Regions from separate parts of the Enterobacter sp. LM3 genome, predicted to be linked through region 1. Evidence: predicted binding sites of a transcription regulator. Region 1 holds the regulator's gene; each other region holds the start of a gene.
What was found. The regulator PurR, encoded in region 1, represses purine synthesis genes. The targets are predictions, from matches to a motif close to CANGCAAACGTTTGCNTG.

Region 1 (2,273 bases):
CCCACCATCACACCAATGGCATAAGCACTGATTAACATACCGGCCGCAGGGATAGAGACGTCCACGCCCCGGGCGATAACAGGCAGTAACCCCATTGGGGAGAATTCAGTGGTGCCAATCCCGAAAGCGCCAATCGCCAGGGCCAGCAGAGGAAAATTGATTTTCATGAGTCAACTCCGGATGCCGTGTCATCACGCGACACAGAACAAAGAAGTCAAAAGCATGACATCAATCACAAAAAATGAGAAGTTAACAAATTGGCAAAAGATTTTTGCCAGAGGAGTAACAATCGGGAGATCCGGAGGGCGAGTACACTCTCCCTCCGCGTAAATCAGTGCAATGCAGCAGTCAGACCGCCAGCCACAATCAAAGCCAGCACAATAACGGTGGTCACCAGTGAAAACTTCAGATCGGAACTCATCAATTTTTCTCCTTTTAATCCCCACACGGAAAGTGAGCTTGCTCATTTTTACACAGTTTACATCAAAAATCTTCCTGGATTTAAACTGATAACCACTTTTGCTCTTCCCCTTTTCATCAAGATAGGACAAAATTCCACGCTAAATTTATTAGCGTACCGGCCATTGACCCCCTCCTGACGTCCCGTGTCGTTTTCCTGGCGTGCCGCAATTCAAAAGTTGCGAGATAAGGGTGAGAGAAGGCAAACGTTTACCTTCCAGTTTTTCAGGAGCTTAGGATATGGTCTGGAGTGACATTTAATGGCAACAATTAAAGACGTAGCAAAACGCGCAAACGTTTCCACTACAACCGTATCACATGTAATTAACAAAACCCGCTTTGTTGCGGAAGAGACGCGTAATGCCGTTTGGGCAGCCATCAAAGAACTGCACTACTCACCAAGTGCGGTGGCTCGCAGCCTCAAGGTTAATCACACCAAATCCATTGGTTTGCTGGCCACCAGCAGTGAAGCGGCCTATTTTGCCGAGATCATTGAAGCGGTAGAGAAAAACTGTTTCCAGAAAGGCTACACCCTGATTCTGGGCAACGCATGGAACAGCATTGAAAAACAGCGTGCCTACCTGTCGATGATGGCACAAAAGCGCGTGGATGGCCTTCTGGTGATGTGTTCCGAATACCCGGAGTCTGTTCTTTCCATGCTGGAAGAGTACCGCCATATTCCGATGGTGGTCATGGACTGGGGTGAAGCGCGCGCCGATTTCACCGATTCCGTCATCGATAACGCCTTTGAAGGTGGTTATATGGCAGGTCGTTATCTGGTCGAGCGCGGCCACCGCGAGATTGGCGTGATCCCGGGTCCGCTTGAGCGCAATACCGGTGCCGGTCGTCTGGCGGGCTTTATGAAAGCGATGGAAGAAGCGCTGATCACCGTACCGGAAAACTGGATTGTGCAGGGCGACTTTGAGCCGGAATCCGGTTATCGCGCCATGCAGCAGATTGTCTCCCAACAGCACCGCCCCACCGCCGTCTTCTGTGGCGGGGACATCATGGCGATGGGCGCACTCTGTGCGGCGGATGAGCTGGGTCTGCGCGTGCCGCAGGATATTTCTGTGATCGGGTATGACAACGTGCGTAACTCGCGCTTCTTCACCCCGGCGCTGACCACCATTCACCAGCCGAAAGACTCACTGGGTGAAACGGCCTTCAATATGCTGATGGACAGGATCGTCAGCAAGCGCGAAGAGTCACAGTCCATTGAAGTTCACCCGCGTCTCATCGAACGTCGTTCCGTTGCGGATGGTCCATTCCGCGACTACCGTCGTTAATCGCCATACGGAGCCAGCTAAGCTGGCTCCCGTAGCCACTCCCGGTTCAGCGTTTCACTGTCTCCCAGATAATCCAGTAGCCAGGCCATCGCGGGCGATACATCGTTTTGTTGCCAGGTCAGACAGCAGGCCGCATCCGGGAACGGATTCTCCAGCGTCAGCGCAACCCATTCGCCGGTGTCGATCCTCGGACGGGCAAAATGGACAGGCACCATCCCCACGCACAGCCCGGCGCTGAGACAGGTCGCAGAAGATGCCCAGTCCGGCGCAACCACCCGTCGCTGGTTATCCAGCAGCCAGGTAATACGCTTGGGTAGCGAACGCGAGGTATCTTCCAGCACCAGCGACGGCCAGTTGCGTAGTGTATCGTCACTCAGCGGCCCCTCCATTGCTGCCAGCGGGTGATCGCTGGCCACCACACATTTCCAGCTCAGCATCCCCATATCGCGAAACGCATAGCGCCCCCCAACGGGGATTGCCTGGGTCGCGCCAATCGCCATCTCTACCCTGCCGTCCGCCAGCGCATCC
Region 2 (2,273 bases), on a different contig from region 1:
CGTCAGCGTGCGTGCATCCAGCATATGTGCGTAGCCCATGTTGTAGGCTGCCAGCGCAAACCAGATACGTTCCTCTTCCGGCACCGTGTCCGGGACTTTGGTCATCATATCCTGCAAATAGCGCGCACCGCCGCTGATACTCTGTTCTGCATCGGTACGGTCGCTCAGGCCGAGGCTCTGCGCAGTATTTTTGGTCAGCATCATTAAGCCGCGGACCCCGGTGGGGGAGGTGGCCTGGGTATCCCAGTGCGATTCCTGATAGGAGATGGCTGCCAGCAACCGCCAGTCGATCTCCTGCGCGTACTTTTCGAATAGCGGTTGCAGATCCGGCAGTACGCTATCTACTGCGCGCAGGAAGGTGCGGGTATCGACGTAATCAAAGTCTTCGCCATGCCCAAGATACTTCTCTTCCAGGCGCGCCAGCGTGCCATCCTCATTGATGGAGTTGAAGAAATCGAGCATCGCTGCCGGAACGGTCTGATCGTCATCCCGCTGTGTGAACCAGGTCACTGGCTGTTCGTCAGTGACATCAAGTGCCACGGCGATTTCAGGATGAACGCGCTGGAAAAGGCTAATCGCTACAGAATCGGCAATGGTGTAGTCCAGCTTCTTGTCTTTCACCTGCTCAAGCAGTTCAGTCGTGCCAAGTTTAGGGTCAACCGTCCAGCTGAGTGCCGGGTATTTCTTCTCTTTAAGCCCACGTAAATCGTCAATCACCACATGTCCGGGAGCGATGATTAATTGCTGATCGTTAATGGCGGCCAGCGTTCGCGGACGCTGATTGCCGACGCGGTAAACCAGCTGCTGTGAAACGGAGTAGTAGGTTGGGCCTGGCTGATAGTTCTTGCTGCGCTCGCTGTTGTACACCAGCCCGGCGGCAAGGATATCGGCATCGTCGTTATCCAGGTCATCAAACAGCTGGCTGATGTTCTGGCGTACGGTAATTTTGAGCTTCACACCCAGGTAGCTGGCGAACTGCTGAGCCAGTTCATAATCCAGACCGATCGTTTTGCCGTTGATGTCGCCGTAAATCAGCGGTGAGCTCAGGGTACTGACGCGCAACTCCCCCCGCGCCTTAATCGCAGCGATACGGTTTTCGGCTTTGCCGAACCAGGGGATAGAAGGCCAGAGGGCCACTGCCAGCAGCAAGGTAACAATGCCGATGAGCAGATAATTAATCTTTAATTTTTTCAATTAGTTAATTCTCTGCGACGCCGGTTGCCTCAGTATGCTGTAGCCATGTTAAGAATAAGGTTTGTCATTGAATGAGCGGCATTTTGCGCAAAGTTACGCCACTTGGCAACAAATTAGAGAGACAGGTCACATCTATCGTTAAACGTAAACGTTGATTTTATTTCGACGCAAACGGTTTCGTCTGCGCTCAGGATTCTCTATAATGACGCCCGTTTTCCCCCCTTGCGCACACTGTAAGCGCCCCGGCGCTTCGAAGACGAGAGACTTATGATGGAAATTCTGCGTGGTTCGCCTGCACTGTCTGCCTTCCGTATTAACAAATTGCTGGCACGTTTTCAGGCAGCCGACCTTCCGGTAAGCAATATTTACGCTGAGTATGTCCATTTTGCTGACCTGAATGCACCCCTGAATGCAGAGGAGCGCGTACAGCTGGAACGCCTGCTCAAGTATGGCCCAAGTCTGAGCAGCCATACGCCAACCGGCAAACTTATCCTTGCGACGCCTCGTCCTGGTACCATCTCCCCCTGGTCTTCCAAAGCCACCGACATCGCCCACAACTGCGGTCTGAGCCAGATTAACCGTCTGGAACGCGGTGTGGCGTACTATGTGGAAGCCTCTACCCTGAGCGAAGAGCAGTGGCAGGCCGTTGCCGCTGAGCTGCACGATCGCATGATGGAGAGCGTGTTTACCTCTCTGAACGACGCGCAGAAGCTCTTCTCCCATCACCAGCCTGCGCCAGTACAGAGCGTGGATTTGCTGGGGCAGGGCCGTCAGGCGCTGATTGACGCCAACCTGCGTCTCGGTCTGGCGCTGGCAGAAGACGAAATTGACTACCTGCAGGATGCGTTTGTTAAGCTGAACCGCAACCCGAACGACATCGAACTCTATATGTTTGCGCAGGCCAATTCTGAGCACTGCCGCCACAAGATTTTCAACGCCGACTGGATTATCGACGGTGAACAGCAGCCGAAGTCGCTGTTCAAAATGATTAAAAACACCTTCGAACAAACCCCTGACCACGTGCTGTCTGCCTATAAAGACAACGCAGCGGTGATGGAAGGTTCCGAAGTAGGCCGCTT
Region 3 (2,273 bases), on a different contig from region 1:
GACATGTAATAACTGAAACCGATGTAATCCACACAGCCCTGCTTCAGCGCGGCGTTGTCCTCTTCGGTAATATCCAGAGCAAACCCACGACGGGCAAAGTAGTTAAGCAGATGCTGCGGGTACTTGCCGCGCACGTGAACGTCGGTAAACCAGTAGCGACGATGCATCGCGTTCATCGCCATCATCATATCGTCCGGCGCGCAGGTCAGCGGATAGATTGGGCACATGGCAATCATGCAGCCAATCTGCAGCGACGGGTTAATCTCACGCCCCGCCTTCACCGCCAGGGCACTCGCCACCAGCTCATAATGTGCCGCCTGGAACATCACCGGTTCGCGGTCTTCACCCGGCTCGTATTTCAGCCCGGAGTTAGTAAATGGCGCAAAGTCTTCGTGGAAGTTCGCCTGGTTATTGATCTCGTTAAAGGTCATCCAGTACTTCACTTTGTGCTGATAGCGCTGGAAAACGACTTTCGAGAAGCGGACAAAGAAGTCGATCAGCTTACGGTTACGCCAGCCACCGTATTCGGTCACCAGGTGGAAAGGCATCTCGAAGTGCGACAGGGTGATAACCGGCTCAATGCCGTACTTCAGGCATTCATCAAACAGGTCGTCGTAGAACTTCAGGCCAGCTTCGTTTGGCTCCAGCTCGTCCCCTTTCGGGAAAATGCGCGTCCAGGCGATAGAGGTACGGAAGCATTTGAACCCCATTTCGGCAAAGAGTCTGATGTCTTCTTTATAGCGATGGTAGAAGTCGATGGCCTCATGGTTAGGATAATTTTTCCCCTGCAGTACGCCGTTGGTAATTTCACGCGGCACGCCGTGGGCTCCGGCAGTCATGACGTCGGCGACGCTAACCCCCTTGCCCCCCTCTTTCCAGCCACCTTCAAGCTGGTGCGCCGCAACAGCACCACCCCACAGAAAACCTTCTTTAAATCCTGGCATTCTCTTTCCCTCATTCTGCGTTATTTTCTGCAAAAACAGTTACAGAAACCGGTTTCAGTTCGATGATGTGCAAAGCGGATCCGGGTTGCAAGCAGATTACCGAAACCGGTTTCATTTTCGTGAACAGAGTCAAGTTTGGCTGCATTCACAGGCCGCACAGAAAAAAAAATCCTCTCACCGAGAATAGGCTCGCAAACGTTTGCCTGGACTGTTAGAATTGCGCCGATTTTTCTTACTAGCTATGCAATCGCGTGGGGATTTAAGCCGTGACCAACAAAACTTCTCTCAGCTACAAAGATGCCGGTGTTGATATTGACGCAGGTAATGCGCTGGTTGACCGAATCAAAGGTGTGGTGAAAAAAACCCGCCGCCCGGAAGTGATGGGTGGTCTGGGTGGATTCGGCGCACTGTGCGCACTGCCGCAAAAATATCGTGAACCTGTTCTGGTCTCGGGTACTGACGGTGTAGGTACAAAACTGCGCCTGGCGATGGATCTTAAGCGTCACGACACGATCGGTATCGATCTGGTGGCGATGTGTGTGAATGACCTGGTGGTTCAGGGCGCAGAGCCGCTGTTCTTCCTCGATTACTACGCCACTGGCAAACTGGACGTGGATACCGCAGCCAGCGTGATTAACGGTATCGCCGAAGGCTGTCTGCAGTCAGGCTGTGCGCTGGTCGGCGGTGAAACCGCTGAAATGCCAGGCATGTACCACGGTGAAGATTATGACGTCGCAGGTTTCTGCGTCGGTGTGGTAGAAAAATCAGAAATTATCGACGGCAGCAAAGTGGCTGACGGCGATGTGCTGGTTGCGCTGGCCTCCAGCGGCCCGCACTCTAACGGCTACTCTCTGGTACGTAAAATCCTCGAAGTCAGCGGCTGTGACCCACAGACCACCGAACTTGATGGCAAACCACTGGCAGACCACCTGCTGGCCCCAACCCGCATCTACGTGAAAAACGTACTGGAACTGATCGAGAACGTCGACGTTCACGCTATTGCCCACCTGACCGGCGGCGGTTTCTGGGAAAACATTCCGCGCGTACTGCCGGATAACACCCAGGCCGTGATCGACGAATCTTCCTGGCAGTGGCCGTCCGTCTTTAAATGGCTGCAAACCGCAGGCAACGTGAGCGCCCACGAAATGTACCGTACCTTTAACTGCGGCGTGGGCATGGTTATCGCCCTGCCTGCAAGCGAAGCGGACAAAGCAGTTAAGCTGCTGAATGAGAAAGGTGAAAACGCGTGGAAAATCGGTATTATCAAAGCATCCGATTCCGAACAGCGTGTGGTCATTGAATGAAAAACATTGTGGTGCTCATTTCCGG

Region 2: purL (phosphoribosylformylglycinamidine synthase) is a predicted target of PurR. The motif match lies at 1,359-1,376, and genes of this name have one in related genera.
Region 3: purM (phosphoribosylformylglycinamidine cyclo-ligase) is a predicted target of PurR. The motif match lies at 1,133-1,150, and genes of this name have one in related genera.

Annotation. Positions count from the first base shown of each region.
Region 1 covers NZ_JBJURN010000006.1:100,872-103,144, reverse strand. The annotation lists gene ACJ9N4_RS09385 (MFS transporter) at 1-167, opposite strand, end outside; gene ACJ9N4_RS09380 (YnhF family membrane protein) at 332-421, opposite strand; gene purR (HTH-type transcriptional repressor PurR) at 720-1,745, shown strand; gene punR (DNA-binding transcriptional activator PunR) at 1,763-2,273, opposite strand, start outside.
Region 2 covers NZ_JBJURN010000004.1:340,141-342,413, reverse strand. The annotation lists gene mltF (membrane-bound lytic murein transglycosylase MltF) at 1-1,194, opposite strand, end outside; gene purL (phosphoribosylformylglycinamidine synthase) at 1,462-2,273, shown strand, end outside.
Region 3 covers NZ_JBJURN010000004.1:240,919-243,191, forward strand. The annotation lists gene ACJ9N4_RS07200 (6-phospho-beta-glucosidase) at 1-944, opposite strand, end outside; gene purM (phosphoribosylformylglycinamidine cyclo-ligase) at 1,211-2,248, shown strand; gene purN (phosphoribosylglycinamide formyltransferase) at 2,245-2,273, shown strand, end outside.